Linked DNA regions of Desulfatitalea tepidiphila. The protein of the gene in region 1 binds, or shares a complex with, the protein of each later gene. Links are inferred from orthologs where the notes say so. Each region holds a gene or a part of one and is shown in the gene's direction. Other genes may lie near its edges.

The links.
Region 2: the proteins of mfd (region 1) and uvrA are in contact, whole or in part, in a crystal structure (PDB 4DFC), measured with the Escherichia coli proteins. The link is inferred for Desulfatitalea tepidiphila from one-to-one orthologs.

What each region holds. Positions count from the first base shown.
Region 1 is NZ_BCAG01000003.1:1,968,125-1,974,045, reverse strand. The notes cover bases 758-4,859. They hold mfd (transcription-repair coupling factor), read left to right. Parts: upstream 758-1,146; coding sequence 1,147-4,659; downstream 4,660-4,859. Other genes in these bases: DFT_RS13440 (SurA N-terminal domain-containing protein), read left to right, coding at 4,702-4,859; DFT_RS13455 (hypothetical protein), read right to left, coding at 758-804. Outside these bases: DFT_RS13460 (integration host factor subunit alpha), read right to left, coding at 1-163; DFT_RS26985 (hypothetical protein), read right to left, coding at 246-377; more of DFT_RS13455, read right to left, coding at 463-757; more of DFT_RS13440, read left to right, coding at 4,860-5,400; DFT_RS13435 (SurA N-terminal domain-containing protein), read left to right, coding at 5,515-5,841; DFT_RS13430 (peptidylprolyl isomerase), read left to right, coding at 5,727-5,921. UniProt on the Escherichia coli protein: Couples transcription and DNA repair by recognizing RNA polymerase (RNAP) stalled at DNA lesions. Mediates ATP-dependent release of RNAP and its truncated transcript from the DNA, and recruitment of nucleotide excision repair machinery to the damaged site.
Region 2 is NZ_BCAG01000003.1:991,198-995,499, reverse strand. What follows is about bases 910-4,302. They hold uvrA (excinuclease ABC subunit UvrA), read left to right. Parts: upstream 910-1,249; coding sequence 1,250-4,102; downstream 4,103-4,302. Other genes in these bases: atpE (ATP synthase F0 subunit C), read right to left, coding at 4,156-4,302. Also shown: chromosomal replication initiator protein DnaA, read right to left, coding at 1-609. UniProt on the Escherichia coli protein: The UvrABC repair system catalyzes the recognition and processing of DNA lesions. UvrA is an ATPase and a DNA-binding protein. A damage recognition complex composed of 2 UvrA and 2 UvrB subunits scans DNA for abnormalities.

The sequences.
Region 1 (5,921 bases):
TCTTAACGCAAAATTTTCCAAAACCCGACACAAGGAGGTCTTCGCCCTCCGCCAGACAACGCTTGATGATTTCAAGCAATGATTCGACGACCTCCGCGGACTTTTTCTGGGTAAAGCCCAAGTCATTGACACGTGTGACAATATCATTTTTCGTGAGTGCCATGGCGCCTCCTCGACAGTAAAATATGTGCCCCTGCCTGGGTAATGCGGAGCATTGTGGTTCTGGCTCTGGGCTGCGCGAGAAATTACTCTCGATCCGTACCGGCCTCCTCTTTTTTGGCGGGATCGAGTTTTTCCACCTGTTGTACAATGGCATCGATGCGCTTGGAAATCTGATCGATTTCGTTTTTCAGATCCTGGTCATCAATCTCTTTCATCTGGAGTGTTCCTTATTTTTTAGCCTTTGAACGATCATGTGGCTGATGTGCCATCATCGACCTATGGGCGTATGGGGTTTATCGCCTATCGCGGATAAAGGCCCCGATGATAAAGATAATCGTAATAATAGGTTTGATACTCGTCGTTTTCGGGTGAGTCGGGCACCGACTGGCCACCCGCCGCTTCCACTTCGGATTTTTGATTCATCAGCCACAGATTACGGGCAAAATCGTAAAGGACCTGCTTCAGCAGTTGCGGATCGTCGACCAATTCAGGGTTCTTGCTCACGAATTGTTCCGTCCCATCGATGATGGATCGGGTCATACGAACATAATCTGTGTCATCGAGCCGGTCTTCGATGATCGCCGCATGCACCTGGGTGAGAATGCTTTTTACGGCGCCTTCGATGACATCGATGCATTTCATTGAAACCTCGTTATAAAATGGCTATATGTGTTTGGTTTATCCGGATGGGCATAAACAGGTGACCGTGCCGGACGCAGCCCATAACTCTTTTGTTTGGGAATAAATTCATATGGATGGAAGAATATACGGGCTGTTTGGAAGTGTCAAGTCAACAAATGGACCAGGGGAAAGATGATGCTTTTGCAAAGGCGGCTTGGGCTCGAGGAATTGAAATCCCTGAATCCTTTGCGTTGAAGAATGGAGCCGGCGCGCGGACTTGAACCGCGGACCTGCTGATTACGAATCAGCTGCTCTACCAGCTGAGCTACGCCGGCCAATAAAAAGAATTCAACTACTGTTTTTATGCGACAAAATCAAGAGGAAATTTCCTGGCAACAGCTTCTGGCACAGCTTCCCGAGATCCGGGGGGCGGTCGATGTTATCGGTCTCAATTCGACGGCTAGCGCCTATGCGCTGGCACAGGTCTATCGTGCCTGCCGGTCTCCTATATTGGCCATTCTGCCGTCTCTAAAAGCAGCGGAACATTTTTACGCTGAAATGCGCCTTTTTTTAGACGCTGATTCAACGCCGATCCTGTTTTTCCCGCCCTACAATTTGATGCCTTTCAAGTTCATGGCCTATCACAACGAAACGGCCGCAAGACGGATTCAGGCGCTCTATGAATTGGTAGAGAGTCAATCGTCCCCTGTAGTGGTGACCTCCTTGAGCGGTGTGATGCAGCGCTTGCTGCCCAAGGCTGAACTCATGCGATACGCCGAGCTTTTAGTTTGCGAGGAGGAGGTTCATCGAGACGATCTGATTGCAAAACTTGTGGCCGGTGGGTACAGCCGCGTGGCGATGGTGGAGGAGTTGGGTGATTTCTCGGTGCGCGGCGGCATACTCGACGTCTACGCCCCGTCCTATTCCGATCCCTTGCGTATCGAGTTTTACGGGGACCTGGTCGAATCGATACGCCTTTTTTCGGTGGACACCCAGCGAACCATTAAAAATCTAGATGAAATCGTGCTGCTGCCGGCTCGCGAGGCCATCCTGCAGCCGTCCAAATTGAATGATGTGTTGGGGCGCATCCGGATTCAGGCGGCCGAACAAGGTCTTGCGGTCACCAAAGTCAGGGAGATCGTCCAACGCATCAAAGCGGAAGGCATCTTCCCTGGCATGGAGAGCCTGTTGCCCCTCATTTTCGATCAGACCGATACCCTGTTCGATTATCTGCCGCGACATACAGTACCGGTCCTCATCGAGCCCACAGCACTGCGACAAGCTGCGGTGGAATACCAGTCCCAGACCGAACAGAACTACAATAGCGCCATTTCAAATCAGCGTCTAGTGGTGCCCCCGGAGAGTCTTTACCTTAAATGGACGCAAATCCGACAACGATTGTCGGTTTACGACAGGATCAATGTCAAACCGCTGGAAGTCGATCAGGCGGATGGACAAGAATCGGCGCAGCAGGTGTGCCGCACCGGGATGTCGGGCATCGAGGAGGTTCAACTCTCCTTGAACACGGCCCGACCCTCCGACCGGCCGCTTCAACCCCTGGCCGATTGGTTATCGTCCCAGCAGCAGAAAGGAACACGCACGTTGATCCTCTGCCGGCGCCCTTCTCACATCGGCCGCCTGGAAGGGTTGTTGGCCGGTTATGGCGTTCGTGCGGTCAAGCTCGACGCCCCTTGGCATATGTCCGCGCATACGGATCGCGTCGGTCTGGCCGCGGGTGGCATCGCAGCTGGATTTGCCTGGCCTGACGCCGCCATCGCCATGATCGGCGATGAGGAGATTTTTGGCACCGGCTATCGTACTCGCAAAGCGCCTGCCCGGGCAAAGGTCGCGGAGCTGCTGAGCATCGAGGACCTGAAAATCGGGGATGCGGTAGTGCATGATGAACACGGGATCGGCCGTTACGAAGGGCTCGTCAAACTGGGGGTGGACCGCTCGTTCAACGATTACCTGCTGATCGTCTATCGTGACGACGACAAGTTGTATCTTCCCGTGGAACGAATGAACCTGGTGCATAGATACATGGGTGTGGACGGCGTCGCGCCGGTGCTTGATAAGATGGGGGGCGTCACCTGGGAAAAGGTCAGGGGGAAGGTCAAACGTTCGGCCGAAAAGATTGCCGGCGAGTTGTTGCAGCTCTATGCCGCCCGCAGGGTTCAAAAGGGCCATGCCTTCGGCGCAATGGACACTTACTTCAGGGATTTCGAGGATGGTTTTCCCTATGAAGAGACGCCCGACCAGCGCAGGGCCATCGAAGAAGTGCTCGATGACATGCGCAGGCAGGCTCCCATGGATCGTCTGGTTTGTGGCGATGTGGGATATGGCAAAACCGAAGTCGCTCTTCGGGCGGCTTTTCTGGCGGTCAGCGAGGCCAAGCAGGTGGCCGTGCTGGTGCCCACCACGGTGCTCGCCGAGCAGCATTACGCCACTTTCTGCGAGCGGTTCAAACGATTCCCGGTCCAGGTCGAATCGCTCAATCGATTTCGAAACGCCAAGGAACAGAGCCGCATCGTGGCCGATCTCAAAGAGGGGCGCGTGGACATCGTGATCGGCACGCATCGCCTGCTTCAAAAAGATGTCAAGTTCAAGGACCTCGGTCTGCTGATCCTCGATGAGGAGCAACGCTTCGGCGTCAAGCACAAGGAGAAGATCAAACGGCTCAGGGAGACGGTGGATGTATTGACGCTCACCGCGACACCGATCCCCAGGACACTTCATCTGTCGCTGTTGGGCATCAGGGATATCAGTCTTATCTCCACGCCGCCGGAGCAGCGGCGTCCCATCGCCACCTACATCACCGAATGGGACGATATCATGATCACCGAAGCCATCCGCAAGGAACTGTCGCGCAAAGGACAGATTTTTTTCGTGCACAACAAGGTGCAAAGTCTCGAGCGCATCGCCGGACATCTCAAAAAACTTGTTCCCGAAGTCCGGCTCGTGGTGGCGCATGGCCAGATGTCCGAAGATCGACTTGAAAAGGCCATGCTCGATTTCATGCAACAGCGCGTCGACATGCTGGTTTGCACAACGATCGTGGAGTCCGGCCTCGATGTCGCATCGGCCAATACCATCATTATCAACCGGGCCGACCATTTCGGCCTGGCCCAGATTTATCAGTTGCGCGGCCGGGTAGGGCGGGCAGAGGAACAGGCGTATGCCTACCTGGTGATTCCCAACGAGACGGTCTTGACCAAGACGGCCCAAAAAAGGCTCAAAGTGCTCATGGAGTACAGCGACCTGGGATCCGGTTTCCAGATCGCCATGAGCGATTTGAAAATACGGGGTGGCGGCACGATTCTGGGCGCCTCCCAGTCCGGACATATCGCAGCGGTCGGTTACGACATGTTTCTGAGGCTCATGGAGAACTCCATTTCGGAGCTCAAGGGCGAACCCCAACAAGAGGTGCTGGAGCCGGAGATCAATCTTCAGGTATCCGCCTTTCTCCCGGAACAGTACATCGTAGATATCGATCAACGGCTTTCCATTTACCGCAGATTGGCGCGCATGGGAGACATCAAAGAGATCGGCGCACTGAAAACCGAGTTGGAAGACCGCTTCGGCCAGCTCCCCGATGAGGCCTCGAATCTTCTATTGAAAATCATGCTCAAGGTCCTTGCCACGCGTGCCGGTTGTGTTCGATTGGATTTGACCGACAATCAGCTGCAGCTGCTTTTTTCAGAGACGTACCAGAAGCGTCCGTTCGGTATCGTTGACATGGTTGCCGCTGCCGACGGCAAATATCGTTTTTCCCCGGATGGTGTTTTCAAGGCCACCCTGACCGGCGGGACGCCCAATGCCCTGATTGCCCAGGCCAAAAACATCTTGATAGAAATAAATCGGCATGTTAACCAATAAATTTCTAACAAAATAGATGGCTTGAGGGAAGGTGGCAGGTTGATGGCCGTAATTCAGAAGGATCGGAAGGTTTTGATTCTCGCCGTACTCGTCGTGTTTATCGGGATGGTGACCGCCGGCGGATGTTCACGCGACAATCCGGGGAACGACTACTTGATTCGTGTCCAGGATATATCGCTATCCCTGGCCGAGTATGAGCAAGCTGTGGAAGCGGCGCACGAGGAGGCCTTTCCGGGCGAACGTGAGATCGATATCGAAGCGCTCAATGATTTGCGCATCAGGGTGTTGAATCAATTGAGCGAGGAAATGATGATCATCGCTTTTGCAAAGGCCAATGGCATTATGGTTTCGGAAACGGAACTGGAGACGGCGGTCGAAGAGATCAAGGCCGATTACCCGGATAATACTTTCGAAGAAACACTGCTGGAGAATGCTGTCTCTTTTGACTATTGGAAGGAAAAACTGGCGAACCGGTTGCTGATCAATAAAGTCATCGATAGGGAGCTTGTCGAGAAAGTTCAGATCACGACGGATGATGTGGCCGACTATTACAAGACCCAGTATCCGGATGGGGTTGCCGCCGATGAGGATTCAGATGCCATCAATAAAAAAATCGTGAGGCATCTTCGACAGCAGAAAGCCGAAATCGGCTATAAAGAGTGGATCGAAACATTACGCCGAACCTACCCCGTTGACATCAACCAGAAGCTTTGGGAAAACGTGACGAAAAATCGTCGTTAGTCCCTACTCATATATGGCCGGGTTGCGGGTTGGCATGAGGCGCCGTTCATATCGGCGCCACAGATCGTAACCTGCGCTGAGACGAGCAAGGGGAGAAAAGGAGCGTTGAAAACGATGACCTGTCCACGGTTGGGAGCCTTGAAGAACCGATGGGCCGCATGGATGGTCGGTGCGCTGGCTGTGATCATCGGCATCGCCGTTGCGCCGAGGATGTGTGCCGCCGAACTGATCGATCGTATTGCCGCTGTTGTCAATGACGATATCATCCTGCTTTCGGAACTCGATCAGGCCTTGGCCCCCGTGCGCATGCAACTTGAAAAGGCGGGATATCCGGAGGTCGAGCGGAATATCATCCTGGAGAATCAAAAGAAGATCGCGATCAAGGGCCTGATCGACCAAAAACTCACCGATCAGCAAATAAAAAATACGGCATTTCGGTAAGTGATGAACAGGTCGACAACAGCATTGAACGTATCAAAGCGGTCAACAACATGACCGACGCCGATCTGAAACGGGTATTG
Region 2 (4,302 bases), 980 kb from region 1 along the record:
ATATTTATCTTTGAATTTGCTAACCGAATTGGTCTTGAAGGAGGATACCATTTCATTGGTAAAATCTTCGGCTGTCATATAGTACACGCGCTCAGCTTTGGATTCCGCCAAAATCTGATGACCAATGGCTTGAGACAGATGGCTCTTACCCATACCGGTCTTTGAAAGAAGAAAAAGCGAATGCTGCTGTGCGGATTTCCGCATGGCCAGTGATAATGCTGCAGAATAGGCGAATTCATTATTCTTACCAACCACGAACTGATCAAAAGTATAATCCTGTCGCAACAGCCGTCCGAAATGAGGCTGGCAATGAATGTTGGGCAATGGAAGCTGTTCGGGAAACTCCGTCAAATTGGACCTGCCATGATCTCCCTCTGTAACCGCAAATTTCAATTCCGTGGCATTGCCGGTCAATTTTTGCAGCTCCCGGCAAATCAATTCACCGAAATGCTCCTTCACCCGTCTGCGGAAAAAAGCATTGGGACAATTGAGCTGTAACACATTGGGATCAATGGTCCCGAGCGTCAGGGGCTCGATCCACATCCGGTAGGCATGATCTGGAACAAAATCAGTAAGCGCGGCCTTTACCTTCTGCCAGATATTCTCCATATCACCTTTTCCCGTTTTCCCTGTACAAAAAACAATCCGACCAAAATACGCTTCGTTTTGCTGAACACGACCTCTGTCCCAACGCAAACAGCCAGGCAAACATTAAGAAAATCAGACAGTTTTTATAAATATTCCGGATTATTCGAAAAGGTCAAATCCTTGAAAAGTATGGATTCGTAATAGGCCAGAGACCCTTCACTGTCAATCCGAAAGACCTGAAGTCTCCTCACGCCATCCTTACACGTTGCTCACATCAATCTATTTATTTGTTTATATTGTTTATTATTATAATTGACACGTGAGAGGTCTACAAATTAGCGCCCTTTTAGTTTTAGTTTTTATTTAAGCATTTTAAGCATATCCATAGTTATAAACAAACTGCCGACAAATGATGATCTTTGATTTCCTCTGTTTTACGCCGGATTTTTACATTTTTTAAAAACAGTGGTTTCCTTTCGGGACCCAGATGGGTTACCACCGAGCCCCATTTTCTTCAAAAAAACATTCGAATGGATTTCGAGCAGTTGCCCGCAAAGCCCGAATCGGCACACTTTACTGCGCACGGTTCCTGCATATATTAAAAATATTGGACTTTCGGAAAAGTTGTTTACAGCATCATTGGTCGACGTTATCAAAAGCGATGAACTCAATTATGATCCGCGGTGCGCGGCAGCACAACCTAAAGAACATCGATCTCGACCTTCCTCGGGAAAAACTGATCGTGGTTACCGGCCTTTCCGGATCCGGGAAATCCACCCTGGCCTTTGATACCCTCTATGCAGAAGGCCAACGCCGTTATGTCGAATCTCTTTCGACTTATGCCCGTCAATTTTTGGAGCGCCTGGAAAAGCCGGATGTGGATCTCATCGAAGGCTTGTCGCCGGCCATCGCCATCGAGCAAAAGACGGCCGGACACAACCCAAGGTCCACCGTCGGCACGGTAACCGAAATCTATGATTATCTGCGGTTGCTCTATGCGCGCATCGGCACACCGCATTGCCATCTGTGTGGTCGCCCTGTGCAACCCCAAAGCATCGATCAGATGGTGGACGAACTCAACACCCTCTCCGCGGGGAGCCGTGTGGTCATCATGGCGCCGCTGGTAAGTAACAAAAAGGGTTCCCATGCGGACGTTATACAACGGCTGAGAAGGGAAGGTTTTGCGCGGGTTCGTATCGATGGTGAGATGATGCCCATCGAGGACGTTGGTAAACTGTCCCCCAAAAAGGACCATTCGATCGACGCCGTTGTCGATCGTTTGGTTATTCAGAAAAACGCTTCGAATCGACTCGCAGACTCCCTCGAGCTTGCACTCTCTCTTTCCGGGGGTCGTGCCGAAGTCCTTTGTCAAAAGGGAAACGCGCATGATGATGGCCGTCTCTTTCATTTCAATGAAAGGTCGGCCTGCCATCAGTGCGGAACGACATATTCAGATTTCACCCCGGCCGATTTTTCGTTTAACTCTCCTCAGGGCGCCTGTCCGGCGTGTGATGGACTCGGGACACGCTCGGTGTTCGATCCCCAACTCATCGTGCCCAATCCGGAGCTATCGTTACGAGACGGAGCGGTCCTCGTGTGGGCGAACCGACAATCGGTCTACTTTACCGAATTCCTCGAAGCGTTTACCTGCCAGTACCACACGGATATTTACACCCCCTTCAAATATCTACCCGAAGCGTTCCGGCAAGCCTTGTTTTACGGGAGCGGAGATACCGTCATTCGCTTTTCCGTGGATCGCGACTCCGGCCAGCATTTGTACAATAATCCATTCGAAGGCCTTATCCCTCAACTGCAACGTCGCTATCACGAAACAGAGTCTGCCCAAATCCGCGAAGAACTCCAAACCTACATGGCCTTCCTGCCATGCGCCGTATGCAACGGTGCCAGATTGAAGCCGGAGAGCCTGGCGGTAAAGATTCAACACCATGCCATTCACCAGGTCACGACGCTCTCAATAGATCAAGCGATTGACTTTTTTCAATCTTTGCGACTCGAGGGAAAGAAAGCGGTCGTTGCAGAAAAAATCGTAAAGGAGATCACGGAGCGTCTGCAGTTTCTTTCCCATGTCGGCCTTTCCTACTTGACCCTGGATCGCGCTGCCCATACCCTGTCCGGTGGCGAAAGCCAGCGGATACGCTTGGCCACTCAGATCGGAGCGAAACTGACGGGGGTTCTCTATGTCCTGGATGAGCCGAGTATCGGATTGCACCAACGCGATAACGCCCGACTGCTTGAAGCGTTGAGGAGAATGCGCGATATCGGAAACACTGTTCTATTGGTAGAACATGATCAAGAGGCCATCGAATCTGCAGATTTTGTCGTCGATATGGGGCCAGGCGCCGGGGTGCAAGGCGGTCGCGTGGTGTTTGCCGGCCCACCCCAGCAGTTGTCCCAGGCCAAAGATTCACTGACGGGCCAATACCTTGCCGGTGTAAAAAAAATTCCCGTCCCCAATAACCGGAGAAAGGGGAACGGCCAGGCCATCATCATCCACGGTGCCAATCGGAATAACCTGAAGAACATCACGGTGCGCTTTCCTCTTGGTTGCTTTTCCTGTGTGACGGGCGTCTCTGGATCAGGCAAGTCCAGCCTTGTCATCGACACCTTGCATCACGCACTGGCTCAGCGATTGCGCCAGAGCCGGATCGCAGCCGGTGGGTTTCACAGCATTGCGGGAATGGAACAGATCGATAAAGTCATTAATATCGACCAATCCCCCATCGGTCGTACACCGCGATCCAATCCGGGCACCTACACGGGATTGTTCTCCTTTGTGCGTGATCTCTTCTCCAAGACCGCAGAGTCTAGAACGCGCGGTTACAAACCATCCAGATTCAGCTTTAACGTAAAAGGGGGACGTTGCGAGGCCTGCCATGGCGACGGCATCATCAAAATAGAAATGCATTTTCTACCGGACATCTATGTCCCATGTGATATTTGCCACGGCCAACGCTACAACCGCGAGACTCTGGAAATCCGCTATAAGGGCAAAAACATCGCGGAAGTCTTGAATCTCACGATCAACCAGGCGCTCGATTTCTTCAGAAATTTTGCGGCCATCCGCGAAAAGCTGCAAACGTTGGTGGATGTGGGGCTGGGATACATTCAATTGGGGCAATCCGCTACGACGCTTTCCGGAGGTGAGGCCCAACGAATCAAACTGTCGAGAGAGCTCAGCAAACGAAGCACGGGGAGAACCGTCTACATCCTTGACGAGCCTACCACCGGATTGCACATGGACGACATCAACAAGCTGCTGGTGGTGCTCAACCGGTTCGTAGGCAACGGCAACACCGTTGTCGTGATCGAACACAATCTGGATGTGATCAAATCGGCGGACCACATTATCGATTTGGGACCGGAGGGCGGCGAAGGTGGCGGCTATGTCCTGGGTACAGGAACTCCGGAAGAGATCGCCATGCTGAATGGTTCACATACGGGCCACTTCCTGAAACACGTCCTGAAAATGAAAAAGGGGCATCCCCCTTCATAGCTTCAGAGGATGCCCCTTTTTTTGGATCTTGTGCGTATGGAACGTGTGTCGAATTAGGCGCCGAAAATCTTTGCAATGGCCCCGGCCTGGGGATGTGCGTAGATCAGAATCAGGGCGACGACCAGCGAGTAAATACACAGAGACTCGATCATGGCCAGACCGATCAGCAGGGTAACGGTCACTTTACCTGAAGACTCGGG